One region of the Streptomyces sp. NPDC019937 genome, then DNA from elsewhere that is predicted to be linked to it. Evidence: predicted binding sites of a transcription regulator. Region 1 holds the regulator's gene; the other holds the start of a gene.

Region 1 (6,574 bases):
GCGGGTGGGACAGCCGAAGGTGAACGAGACGACCGGGACCGGGTCGTTCAGCAGGATCGCCAGCTTGGCCTCGTACGCGTCGTCGGAGCCGGACTCGGGGTCGCCGAGCGCGGTCCGGTAGTGGGACGCCTCGCCCGCGAGGCGGTCGGCGTAGACCGCGACGGCGGCCGCGTCGCCGGGCGACTGCGGCATGAACAGGTTGACACCGAAGGGGCGGCCGGTCAGCCCGCGCAGCTGCTTGATCTCCTCGTGCATCGCCTCCGGTGTCTTGTAACCGGCGGCGAGGAAGCCGAGGCCTCCGGCCTCGCATACGGCGGCGGCGAGCTGCGGGCAGGAGGCCCCGCCCGCCATCGGAGCCTGCACGATCGGGTACCGGGCGAGATCGGTCAGCGCGGAGGACATGGCCACATGGTGCCATGTCCCCCGCGGCGATCCGTCACCGGATCAACGCCCGCCGAAAGCGTCGCGCGACGACGCCTGGCGTCCGTTGAACGCGTCCTTCAGGCGCGAGAACAGCCCCTGCTGCCCCGGCTTGGCTCCATCCCCCGGGGGACAACCCCCGGACCCCCGGCCGGGCGCCTAGCGTCCGTTGAACGCGTCCTTCAGGCGCGAGAACAGCCCCTGCTGCCCCGGCTTGAATTCCCCTGTCGGCCGCTCCTCACCGCGCAGCTTGGACAGCCGCCGCAGCAGCTCCTCCTGCTCCGGGTCGAGCTTGGTCGGCGTCGTCACCTCGACGTGCACGATCAGATCGCCCCGGCCGCCGCCGCGCAGATGGGTGACGCCGCGCTGGTGCAGCGGGACCGACTGGCCGGACTGGGTGCCGGGCCGGATGTCGATCTCCTCCATGCCGTCCAGCGTCTCCAGCGGCACCTTGGTGCCGAGGGCCGCCGCGGTCATCGGGATCGTCACCGTGCAGTGCATGTCGTCGCCGCGCCGCTGGAAGACCGGGTGCGGCACCTCGTGGATCTCCACGTACAGGTCTCCCGCCGGGCCGCCGCCCGGGCCGACCTCGCCCTCGCCCGCGAGCTGGATGCGGGTGCCGTTGTCCACACCGGCCGGGATCTTCACGGTCAGCGTGCGCCGCGAACGGATCCGGCCGTCGCCCGCGCACTCCGGGCACGGGGTCGGCACCACGGTGCCGAAGCCCTGGCACTGCGGGCACGGCCGCGAGGTCATGACCTGGCCGAGGAAGGACCGCGTCACCTGCGAGACCTCACCGCGGCCGCGGCACATGTCGCAGGTCTGCGCCGAGGTGCCCGGCGCCGCGCCCTCACCGCTACAGGTCGTGCACACCACGGCCGTGTCGACCTGGATGTCCTTGGTGGTGCCGAACGCGGCCTCGTTCAGCTCCACATCGAGGCGGATCATGGCGTCCTGGCCGCGCCGGGTCCGGGACCGCGGGCCGCGCTGCGAGGCGGTGCCGAAGAACGCGTCCATGATGTCGGAGAAGTTGCCGAAGCCCGCGCCGAACCCACCGGCGCCGCCGCCGGCCGAACCCGACGGGTCCCCGCCCAGGTCGTAGACCTGCTTCTTCTGCGGGTCCGACAAGACCTCGTAAGCGGCGTTGATCTCCTTGAACCGCTCCTGGGTCTTCGGATCCGGGTTCACGTCCGGGTGCAGCTCGCGTGCGAGCCGGCGGAATGCCTTCTTGATCTCGTCCTGCGAGGCATCGCGCTGCACGCCCAGGACTGCGTAGTAGTCCGTCGCCACTTACGACTCCGCCAGGATCTGTCCGACGTAACGTGCCACTGCGCGTACCGCTCCCATCGTTCCGGGGTAGTCCATGCGGGTCGGTCCGACCACGCCGAGTTTGGCGACGGCCTCGTCGCCCGAACCGTAGCCGACCGCGACGACCGAGGTGGAATTCAGCCCCTCGTGAGCATTCTCATGCCCGATGCGCACGGTCATACCCGAGTCTTTGGCCTCGCCGAGCAGCTTGAGGAGGACGACCTGCTCCTCAAGTGCCTCCAGCACGGGCCGGATCGTCAGGGGGAAATCATGCACGAAACGCGTGAGGTTCGCGGTGCCGCCGATCATCAGCCGCTCTTCGGTCTCCTCGACAAGCGTTTCGAGCAACGTCGCCAGCACGGTCGAGACCGTCCCCCGGTCCTCCTGCTCGAAGGACTCCGGAAGATCCTGCACCAATTGCGGCACATCCGCGAACCGCCGCCCCACCACCCGGCTGTTGAGCCGGGCCCGCAGGTCCGCCAGCGAGTCGTCGCTGATCGGAGCCGGGCAGTCCACCACGCGCTGCTCGACCCGCCCGGTGTCGGTGATCAGCACCAGCATCACCCGGGCCGTGGCCAGCGGCAGCAGCTCCACATGCCGCACCGTCGAACGGGTCAGCGACGGATACTGCACCACCGCGACCTGCCGGGTCAGCTGCGCCAGCAGCCGGACGGTGCGCCCCACCACGTCGTCGAGGTCGACGGCGCCGTCCAGGAAGTTCTGGATGGCGCGCCGCTCCGGGGTGGACAGCGGCTTCACTCCGGCCAGCTTGTCCACGAAGAGCCGGTAGCCCTTGTCCGTGGGGATGCGCCCGGCGCTGGTGTGCGGCTGGGCGATGAAGCCCTCGTCCTCCAGCGCGGCCATGTCGTTGCGCACCGTGGCCGGGGAGACCCCCAGCCGGTGCCGCTCGGTGAGCGCCTTGGAGCCCACCGGCTCCTCGGTGCCCACGTAGTCCTGGACAATGGCACGCAGCACCTCGAGTCTGCGTTCGCTGAGCACCCCGCGCACCTCCAGTCCAGCCGTGTCATCAGGTCGTCCGTCTGGCACTCAATGGTCACGAGTGCCAGAACCCCTCAGCCAGTGTACGGCGGGGTGCGGTGGCCACGGCAAGAGCCGCCCCCCGCCGGTGCCCCGGCCACACGTCACGCTATCGCTGTTGGAGCTAGCGTCTCGGTATGAAGACGTGTTGGGAAGAGGCCGGGTGGGAACAGCTCGCGCCCGATGTCGCCCGCCGCCGCCTGCCGGACTGGGACTGCACGGTCGGCGTGATCGTCGGCCGTACGGACGTCCTCGTGGTGGACACCGGCTCGACGCTGCGCGAGGGCGCGGCGCTGCGCGCCGAGATCACCCGGCTGACCGGCCGCCGGCCGACCCGGATCGCGCTCACCCACCCGCATTTCGACCATGTGCTGGGCACGGCCGCCTTCGCGGGCTGCGAGGGGTACGGGGCCACCGGTCTGGACGCCCTGCTGCGGCGCGACCGGGAGGTGCTGCGCGAGGACGCGGTACGGCACGGGGTGGCCCCCGGTGCCGCCACCGAGGCCGTCGATCACCTCGTACCGCCGCATCACGCGGTCTCCGGGGAGGTCAGCCTCGACCTGGGCGGCCGGTCCGTGCTGCTGGCGAACGTGGGCCCCGGGCACACCGCCCACGACCTGGCCGTTCTGGTGCCGGGCCGGCCGGAGGTGGTCTTCTGCGGCGATCTGGTCGAGGAGTCGGGCCCGCCGCAGGCCGGGCCCGACGCGATCCCCTCCCACTGGCCCGCCGCCCTCGACCGGCTGCTCGCCCTCGGCGGCGAGGACGCGCGGTACGTCCCCGGCCACGGGTCGGTCGTGGACGCGGCGTTCGTACGTGACCAACGCGACGAACTGGCCGCGCGCTTCGGCGTGTCACGCTGAGGCGCCGCGCTATCGTCATCCGGATGCACAGCCGACAGTACGACTCGGATCTGACCCCGCCCTGGAAGCGGCAGCAGCCCGCCCCCGAGGTCCCCGCCGACCCGGATCTGGTGGTCGAGGAGGTCACCACGGGGTTCTGTGGTGCCGTGATCCGCTGTGAGAAGACCGCCCAAGGGCCCACGGTCACCCTGGAGGACCGCTTCGGCAAGCATCGTGTCTTCCCCATGGAGCCGCGCGGCTTCCTGCTGGAGGGCCGCGTCGTCACCCTCGTACGCCCGCGCGCGACGGCCCCAGGCGCGCCGCGGCGCACGGCCTCCGGCTCGGTCGCCGTCCCGGGCGCCCGCGCACGGGTCGCCCGCGCCGGGCGCATCTACGTGGAGGGCCGCCACGACGCTGAGCTGGTGGAGCGGGTCTGGGGCGACGACCTGCGCATCGAGGGCGTCGTCGTGGAGTACCTGGCGGGCGTCGACGACCTGCCCGCCATCGTCCGCGACTTCTCCCCCGGCCCGGACGCCCGCCTCGGCGTCCTGGTGGACCATCTGGTGGCCGGGTCCAAGGAGTCCCGGATCGCCGAGCAGATCACCGACGAGAACGTCCTGGTCGTCGGGCACCCCTTCATCGACGTGTGGGAGGCCGTGAAGCCGTCCTCGCTCGGCATTCCGGCCTGGCCGTCGGTGCCGCGCGGCCAGGACTGGAAGACGGGCGTCTGCCGGGCGCTGGGCTGGCCGGAGAACACGGGCGCGGCGTGGCAGCGGATCCTGTCCGCGGTCCACTCCTACAAGGACCTGCGGCCGGAGCTGCTGGGCAGGGTCGAGGAACTGATCGACTTCGTCACGGCGCCGTGACCGCGCCCTGACGGGGTCTTTCAGTCCACCACGTCCCGCACCACCGCGTCGGCCAGCAGGCGGCCCCTGAGCGTGAGCACGGCCCGGCCCCGCCGGTAGGGCTCCGGCTCCAGCAGGCCGTCCTCCAGCGCCCGCGCCGCGGCCGCCGCGCCGGCCGGGCGCAGCAGCTCCAGCGGGCACCCCTCGGCCAGCCGCAGCTCCAGCAGGATCCGCTCCACCCGGCGCTCCTCGCCGGACAGCAGCTCCCGCCCGGCGCCCGGTGAGCGGCCCTCCCCGATCGCCTGGGCGTACGCGCCGGGGTGCTTGACGTTCCACCACCGCACCCCGCCGACGTGGCTGTGCGCGCCGGGTCCGGCGCCCCACCAGTCGGCGCCGCGCCAGTACAGCTCGTTGTGGCGGCACCGGCCCTCGGGCGAGGTCGCCCAGTTGGAGACCTCGTACCAGGCGAAGCCCGCCGCCGACAGCGTCTCCTCGGCGATCAGATACCGGTCCGCGTGCGCGTCGTCGTCGGTCATCGGCACCTCGCCGCGCCGGATCCGGCGCGCCAGCTGGGTGCCCTCCTCGACGATCAGCGCGTACGCCGACACATGGTCCGGGCCCGCGCCGAGCGCCGCCTCCAGGGAGGCCCGCCAGTCGTCGTCGCTCTCGCCGGGGGTTCCGTAGATCAGGTCCAGGTTCACATGGTCGAACCCGGCGGCCCGGGCCTCCGCGACGCAGGCCTCGGGGCGCCCGGGGGTGTGGGTGCGGTCCAGCACCTTGAGGACGTGCTGCCGGGCGCTCTGCATCCCGAAGGACACCCGGTTGAACCCGGCCTCCCGCAGCGCCTCCAGATAGCGCGGATCGACCGATTCCGGATTGGCCTCGGTGGTGATCTCGGCGCCGTCCGCGAGGCCGAACTCGTCCCGGATGGCCCCGAGCATCCGCCCGAGGTCCTCGGCCGCGAGCAGCGTCGGCGTGCCCCCGCCGACGAACACGGTCTCGACCGGCCGCGGATCGTCCCCCAGCACCTTCCGCGCGAGCCGCACCTCCTCCGCGACCTGCTCGGCGTAGGTGTCCCGGGAGGCGAGCACCCCGCCGGAACCGCGCAGCTCGGCGGCGGTGTACGTGTTGAAGTCGCAGTACCCGCAGCGGGTGGCGCAGTAGGGCACGTGCAGATAGAACCCCAGCGGCCGCGCCGCCGCGCCGGCCAGCGCGCCGGGGGGCAGCGCGCCGTCCTGGGGCATGGGGTCGCCGTCGGGCAGTACGGAAGGCATACGCCCCATTGTCCGCCATGCCGCGGCGCGCCCCCGCCAGGCGTCCTACAGCGCCCTGAGCACCAGCATCGCCAGGTCGTCGTCCGGCGGCTCCACCGCGAACTCGTCCACCGCCCGCCGCACCCGCTCGGCGACCTCCCGCGCGCTCATCCCGGCGCAGCCCCCGAGCACCGCCGCGAGGCCGTCCTCGTCGTCGAACTGGCGGCTGCCGGAGCGGTGCTCGGTCACGCCGTCCGTCACGCACAGCAGCGTCTCGCCGGGCGCCAGATCGAACGTTTCACTCTCGTACGCGGCCTCGTCCACCACGCCGAGGAGTATCTGCGGCACGGCGACGGTTCGTACCGTTCCATCGGGCTGGAGGAGCAGCGGCAGCGGGTGGCCCGCGCTCGCCAGCGTGCACCGCACCACCGCCTCGCCGCCCTGCCGCAGCGGCACCAGCTCGCCGTACAGGACCGACAGGAAGCGCGCCGAGCCGCCGCCCGGCGGCAGGCCCGCGCCGCCCGGGTCGACGCCACCGGCCGCCTCGACGGCCTCGCCGACGGCCTCCTCGCCCAGCAGCTGGTTGAGGCGGTCGAGGACCTCCCCCACGCCGTAGCCCTCGCGGGCCAGCAGCCGCAGCCAGGGCCGCACCAGGCCGGTCACCACGGCCGCTTCAGGACCGTTTCCGCAGACGTCGCCGAGCACGAAGCACCAGCGCCCGTCCCCGGCCGGGAAGACGTCGTAGAAGTCGCCTCCGGCCGAGATGTCGCCGGTCGGCTCGTACACGACGGCCGACTCGACGCCGGGGATCCGGGCGATCCCGGACGGCAGCAGCCCGCGCTGGAGCACCCGGCTGATGGTGGCCTGGCGG
Region 2 (6,574 bases), on a different contig from region 1:
CGCGTCCATGCTGTTGGACGGGGACAGGGCGGTCCACTTCAGGGCGACCGCGTAGCCGTCGCCGCGGTCGGGGGCCACATCGTCGGCCCCGCTGCCGACCGGCGCGCTCTTGCCGACGTTCGTCAGCTCGTCGTCCCGGTCGGAGACGATCGGCCCGTTGTTGGTGCTGCGTACCGTGATCGTGCGGTTCTTGCCGCCCGCGACCTTGATGGTCTCCTCACGGCTGCGGAACGGGACCTGCTTGCCGTCGTAGAGGTAGTGCGTCGCGGTGACCTTCTCCAGGTAGAGGTCGCTGACGTCGGCACCCAGGTTGGTCATGCCCCAGCTGATGTTCTGGTTGTGGCCTATGACCACGCCGGGCATCCCGGAGAAGGTGTAGCCCGCCGCGTCGAACGGGCACTTGCTGCTGACCTGGTTGCAGTGCAGGCCCATCTGGTACCAGACGGACGGCAGCTGGGGCGCCAGGTGCGGGTCGTTGGCCAGCAGCGGCTTGCCGGTGGTCGTGTACTTGCCGGAGACGACCCACGAGTTGGAGCCGATGCCGCTGCCGTTGGGGCCGAGCAGCGCCGGAACCTTCTCCAGGGTCTTCGACATCGACGTGAGCCGGCTCTGCAGCCCCTGGGTGGCTCCGCCCACCCCGCTCGGGACGCCGGTGGATCCCGCCGCGCCGCCCGTGGCGCCGGTGGACCCCGTGGCGCCCGCTGTGCCCGTCGACGTCGCCTTGGGGTCGAACTCGTCGGTGGCCTCGTTGAGCGCGCCGCCCTGGACGATCGGCTTGTTCCGGCTGTACGGATACGACGGGTACAGCTCTTCTATCTGCTTGGCGCTCAACCGGCTCGACGCCAGGGCGCGGTCCACCTCGTCCTGCATATTGCCGCGCAGGTCCCATGCCATGGCCTTGAGCCAGGCGACCGAGTCGACCGGGGTCCACTTCTCGGGCTTGTAGCCGTCGTTCTTGAAGTCCAGCGCCGCGTATTCGACCGACAGCGCCTTGCCCTCGTGATCCTTGAGGTAGGCGTTGACGCCGTCGGAGTAGGCCCGCAGATACTTCTTCGTCGACGGCGACAGCTTGGTGTCGTATTCCTGCTGCGCCACCCGGCGCCAGCCCATGGTGCGCAGGAACGCGTCGGTCTCCACCTGGCCGGAACCGAACATCTCGGAGAGCCGACCGGCCGTCATATGACGGCGGACGTCCATCTCCCAGAAGCGGTCCTGGGCCTGGACGAAGCCCTGGGCGCGGAACAGGTCCTCGGGTGAGTCGCCGTAGATCTGGGGTATGCCATTACCGTCGCGCTTGACCTGGACGGGATCGGAAAGCCCCTTGAGCTGCAGCGACCCCGTGGTCTCCGGGAAAGAGGCCCGCACGGTACTGATACTCCAGTACGTGCCGAAGCCGAGACCCCCCACGAGCAGCAGCACGACTGCGATCACGATCAGGCGGAGACGTCGGCCCTTCTTCTTGGGAGAAGAGCCGGTTTTGTTGGCGGGCATCGCTGTCCTTCGAGGGGCAGGGTGATCCTGGAGTGCTGGAGCAACCATAGGCGCAGGGCTGTCGCCGCCCCTACGCGGAGTCATGACTGACGCCGTCCACCGGCCACCGGACCGGGCCTCCCGCAGGTCTCCCACACCTCCGCGGGCGGCCCGTGTGGAAGGCCCGCGTCAAGAACCCGTAAAATGTTAGGTAAGGCAATGAAGTTCCGGTCGGCCGGGAACCGTTCATCTCGTCCCCGAAGGTCCTCCCGCCGCTCATGTGAGAAAGGTTCGGCCCCTGACTGTCCACCACCTCAATGAACTGCTGCTGGTCTGCTCTCTCGTCCTGCTCGTCGCGGTGGCGGCCGTAAGGATCTCCTCGCGCAGCGGGCTCCCCACCCTGCTGCTGTACCTCGGGATGGGCGTCGCCCTCGGCTCGGACGGGCTCGGCGTCACCTTCAACAACGCCGAACTGACGCAGGTCATCGGCTATGCCGCGCTGGTGGTGATCCTGGCCGAGGGCGGCCTGGGCACCAAGTGGCGCGAAATCAAACCCGCGCTGCCGACGGCCGCCGTGCTGTCGACCGCGGGCGTCGCGGTGAGCGTGGGGGTCACCGCGGCCGCGGCGCACTATGTGGTGGGGCTGGACTGGCGGCAGGCGCTGATCATCGGCGCGGTGGTGTCCTCCACGGACGCGGCGGCGGTCTTCTCCGTGCTGCGCAAGGTGCCGCTGCCCAAGCGGCTCACCGGCATCCTGGAGGCCGAATCGGGCTTCAACGACGCCCCAGTGGTGATCCTGGTCGTCGCCTTCTCCAGCCAGGGTCCGATCGACCACTGGTACGTCATGATCGGCGAGATAGCGCTGGAGCTGGCGATCGGCGCCGCCGTCGGACTGGCGATCGGCTGGCTCGGCTCGTACGGCCTGCGCCGGGTGGCGCTGCCCGCCTCGGGTCTGTACCCGATCGCGGTGATGGCCATCGCGGTCGTCGCGTACGCGGGCGGGGCGCTGGCACACGGCTCCGGCTTCCTCGCCGTCTACCTGGCCGCGCTCGTCATGGGCAACGCGAAGCTGCCCCACTGGCCGGCCACCCGCGGCTTCGCCGAGGGGCTCGGCTGGCTCGCCCAGATCGGCATGTTCATCCTGCTCGGACTGCTGGTGACGCCGCACGAACTGGCCGACGACATCTGGCCGGCCATCGTCGTCGGCCTGGTGCTGACCGCGGTCGCCCGGCCGGTGTCGGTGGTGGTCAGCACGATGCCGTTCCGGGTGGCGTGGCGGGAGAAGGCCCTGCTGTCCTGGGCCGGGCTGCGCGGCGCGGTGCCCATCGTGCTCGCCACCATCCCCATGGTCGGCGCGGTGCCCGACAGCCGCCGGGTCTTCAACATCGTCTTCGTCCTGGTGATCGTCTACACCCTGGTCCAGGGGCCGACGCTGCCCTGGCTCGCCACCCGGCTGCGGCTGGAGGAGACGGAGGGCACCGCGGACCTGGGCATCGAATCGGCGCCGCTGGAGCGGCTGCGCGGGCATCTGCTGTCGGTGTCGATCCCCAAGGACTCCCGGATGCACGGGGTGGAGGTCGCCGAGCTGCGGCTGCCGCCCGGGGCCGCGGTCACCCTCGTCGTCCGGGACGGCGCCAGCTTCGTCCCCCTGCCCTCGACCGTGCTGCGGCGCGGCGACGAACTCCTGGTCGTGGCCACCGACCCGGTCCGGGACGCGGCCGAGCAGCGGCTGCGGGCGGTCGGCCGGGGCGGCAAGCTGGCGGGCTGGCTGGGCACCGGGACGGCTGGCGGCAATGGCTGAGGACATGGCTGACGGCGTGGCGTAGGTCACCGTATGCCGTACCGCAGTGGACTGGCGGGCCGGAATACTGCACTATGGAGCGTCGTTAGCACTCAATGAGTGAGAGTGCCAGGAGGAAGTACGTGCCGACCTACCAGTACCAGTGCACCGAGTGCGGCGAGGGCCTCGAGGCGGTGCAGAAGTTCACCGACGACGCGCTCACCGAATGCCCCCAGTGCCAGGGCCGCCTGAAGAAGGTGTTCTCCGCGGTCGGCATCGTCTTCAAGGGCTCCGGCTTCTACCGGAACGACAGCCGCTCCTCGTCCAGCGGTTCGAGCGGCAGCTCGGCGAAGTCCGCGGCGAAGAGCGACAGCGGCTCGTCGTCGGACAAGACCTCGTCGTCTTCGTCCTCCTCCTCGGACACCTCCTCGGGGTCGTCTTCTTCCTCGTCTTCGTCGTCGACGTCTTCTTCTTCGTCGTCGTCATCGTCGAGCAGCACCAGCTCGGCCGCCTGACCTCGTACGCATCGCGCCCCCGTCCGCTTCCCGAGGGAAGCGGACGGGGGCGCGATGTGTTCCGGCGCCGCCCGCCGGGGCTGGCTAGGGTGATCGCATGGCCGAGACGAGCAGCGCACACGCAGACATAGGGGTCATCGGAGGGTCGGGGTTCTACGCCTTCCTCGACGACGTGACCGAGATCACCATGGAGACTCCCTATGGGGCTCCGAGCGATTCGCTCTTCCTCGGCGACATCGCGGGGCGGCGGGTCGCCTTCCTTCCCCGGCACGGGCGCAAGCACCATCTGCCGCCGCACCGGATCAACTACCGCGCCAACCTGTGGGCCCTGCGCGCGGCCGGAGTGCGGCAGGTGTTCGGGCCGTGCGCCGTGGGCGGACTGCGGCCGGAGTACGGGCCGGGGACGCTGCTGGTGCCGGACCAGCTGGTGGACCGCACCAAGGCACGCACCCAGACCTTCTTCGACGGTGAGCCGCTTCCGGACGGGCGGGTGCCGAACGTGGTGCACACGACCTTCGCCGACCCGTACTGCCCGGTGGGACGGCGGGCCGCGGTGGCGGCGGCACGCGGACGCGGCTGGGAGCCGGTGGACGGCGGGACGATGTGCGTGGTCGAGGGGCCGCGCTTCTCCACGCGGGCGGAATCGCGCTGGCACGCCGCCCAGGGCTGGTCGGTGGTCGGGATGACCGGACATCCGGAAGCGGTACTCGCCCGCGAACTGGGGCTGTGCTACACGTCTTTGACGCTGGTCACCGACCTGGACGCGGGGGTGGAGACGGGTGAGGGCGTCTCGCACGCCGAGGTGCTGAAGGTGTTCGGCGAGAACGTCGGGCGGCTGCGCGAGGTGCTCTTCGACGCGGTGAGCGGGCTTCCGGACAACGCCGACCGGGACTGCCTGTGCGCGCACGGGCACGAGGGCTGGGAACTGGGGATAGAGCTGCCGTAGCGGGCGGGCTGGGAGGGGTGCGCGCTCGTGTGGGGGACCGAGTTGTCCACAAGGCGGCGGCCGTCCACAGGCCCCGGCGGGATCGGGCGGGGACGGGCATGGTGAGGGGGCCAGAAGCTCCCGGCTCCTCACGGCAGGCGGTGTTGTGCCATGTCCCACCCGTTCTCCCCGTCCCCGTGCCCCGCGTCCTCGTTCCCGTCCCCCGCGTCCCCGCTCCGCGCGCCTTCTCCGCCGTCCCGTGCCACTCCCCCGGCCCGCGCGGTGCCGCCCTTCGGTCCGGTGCGGGTGGCGCGCGACGGGGGATACCGGCTGCGGCGGTCCGTGCGGCGACGGCGGCGCTCCATGGCGGCCGGGCTGGCACTGACGGCCGCCGCGCTCGCCGCCGCGGCACCGTCCGGTCAGGGCTCCGCGCGCCCGGAGCCCTCCCCCACCACCGCGGCCCGGAGCCGGTACGAGCCGTCGCACCCCGCCACGGTGTCCGCGCCCGTCCGGATCGCCGACGCGGCGGCGGTGCGGCTGCTGCACCCCGGCGACCGGGTGGACGTGCTGGCCGCGCCCACGTCCGAGGCCGTCCGGCGCCACGGCTCCGGTGCCCCGGCGCGGGTGGTCGCGCGCGGGGTCCGGGTGGCCTCCGTCCCCGGCCTCCGGGGCGGTGATCCGCCGGCGGTCGGGGTGGACGAACCGGATGCCGGGGCGCTGGTGGTGCTCACGGTGCCGCGTCCGGCCGCCGCCGACCTCGCCGGGGCCGAGGCCACCTCACGTCTGGCGGTGACCCTGTGCCGCTCCTGACACGCATGCCTCACCTCATGGGCCGAATCGACGCCGGTGTAGGTTGCGGAACCGTCCGCTCCTGCACCGTGGCGGCGAGAGAAAGGCAGTGGGTTGAGCACAGAGAAGGTGCCCGAGGAGAAGCAGAGCGTCCTGGAGGGCTTCAAGGCCTTCCTGATGCGCGGCAATGTGATCGACCTCGCGGTCGCGGTCGTCATCGGAGCCGCCTTCACCGCCGTCGTGAACTCCATAGTGAAGGGCTTGATCAATCCCATAGTCGGCGCCTTCGGCACGAAGGACCTGGAGAAGTACCGCTCCTGCCTCAAGGCGCCCTGCGAGACCAACGCGGCGGGCGAGGTGGCGCGCGGCATCCCGATCCTGTGGGGCAGCGTGCTGTCCGCCGTGCTGACCTTCCTCATCACCGCGGCGGTGGTGTACTTCCTGATGGTGCTGCCGATGTCGCGCTATCTGGCGCGCAAGGCCGCCCGGGAGCAGCGGGCGGAGGAGGAGCTGGCCGAGACGGAGGCCGAGGAGATCATCTTGCTCCGCGAGATCCGGGACGAGCTGGTGGCCCGCCGCGAAGGCGGCCCCAGCACCTGATCCAGCGCCTGCTCGGTCAGAGGTGGTGGGGCGGCTTCTCGTCGAGGAACCGGGCCAGATCCGCGGCGCTGTCGGCGCCGTGTCCGCCGGGAGTCCGCTCGCCCCACCCGCGGTCCGTGTCGTCCGAGGACGGCTGCGCCAGAGGGTCGTCGAAGATCAGCGCGGCGGCCGGATCGCGCGGTCCTGGGTCGGGGGCATCGCTCATGGCTCAAGCGTACGACCGCGGCAGCGGTTCGGTGTACCGGCCGAGCTCGTCGTGCCACCACAGGTCCCGGCCCGGCTTCCAGGACACCGGGCGGCCGAGGCGGTGCACGACCAGCACGTTCCGGACGCCGGGGCAGCCGGTGAGCGCCCGGTCGACGAGCTGCTTGAGCGGGTGCTGCTCGCCGCAGCGCTGTTCCCCGTCCGCGGTGATGACGATCTTGGCGTCCATCTCCCTGATCCGGTCGCGCAGTTCGTGCGGGCGCAGTCCCACCGGCAGGCTGCCGCGTACGA

What was found. Region 1 encodes HrcA, which represses chaperone genes, less so after heat shock. Its sites were predicted from a motif close to TTNGCACTCNGNNNNNCNGAGTGCNAA; they were not measured.
Region 2: ABZ562_RS33155 (FmdB family zinc ribbon protein) is a predicted target of HrcA. The motif match lies at 3,357-3,383, and genes of this name have one in related genera.

What each region holds. Positions count from the first base shown of each region.
Region 1 is NZ_JBEYAL010000018.1:134,782-141,355, forward strand. It holds gene ABZ562_RS20075 (nitronate monooxygenase) at 1-402, opposite strand, end outside; gene dnaJ (molecular chaperone DnaJ) at 580-1,710, opposite strand; gene hrcA (heat-inducible transcriptional repressor HrcA) at 1,711-2,727, opposite strand; gene ABZ562_RS20090 (MBL fold metallo-hydrolase) at 2,904-3,626, shown strand; gene ABZ562_RS20095 (DUF3097 domain-containing protein) at 3,650-4,471, shown strand; gene hemW (radical SAM family heme chaperone HemW) at 4,492-5,724, opposite strand; gene ABZ562_RS20105 (ATP-binding SpoIIE family protein phosphatase) at 5,770-6,574, opposite strand, start outside.
Region 2 is NZ_JBEYAL010000043.1:1,427-8,000, forward strand. It holds gene ABZ562_RS33145 (penicillin acylase family protein) at 1-1,491, opposite strand, end outside; gene ABZ562_RS33150 (potassium/proton antiporter) at 1,751-3,271, shown strand; gene ABZ562_RS33155 (FmdB family zinc ribbon protein) at 3,394-3,765, shown strand; gene ABZ562_RS33160 (S-methyl-5'-thioadenosine phosphorylase) at 3,863-4,711, shown strand; gene ABZ562_RS33165 (RcpC/CpaB family pilus assembly protein) at 4,862-5,500, shown strand; gene mscL (large conductance mechanosensitive channel protein MscL) at 5,594-6,079, shown strand; gene ABZ562_RS33175 (hypothetical protein) at 6,096-6,284, opposite strand; gene ABZ562_RS33180 (AMP-binding protein) at 6,288-6,574, opposite strand, start outside.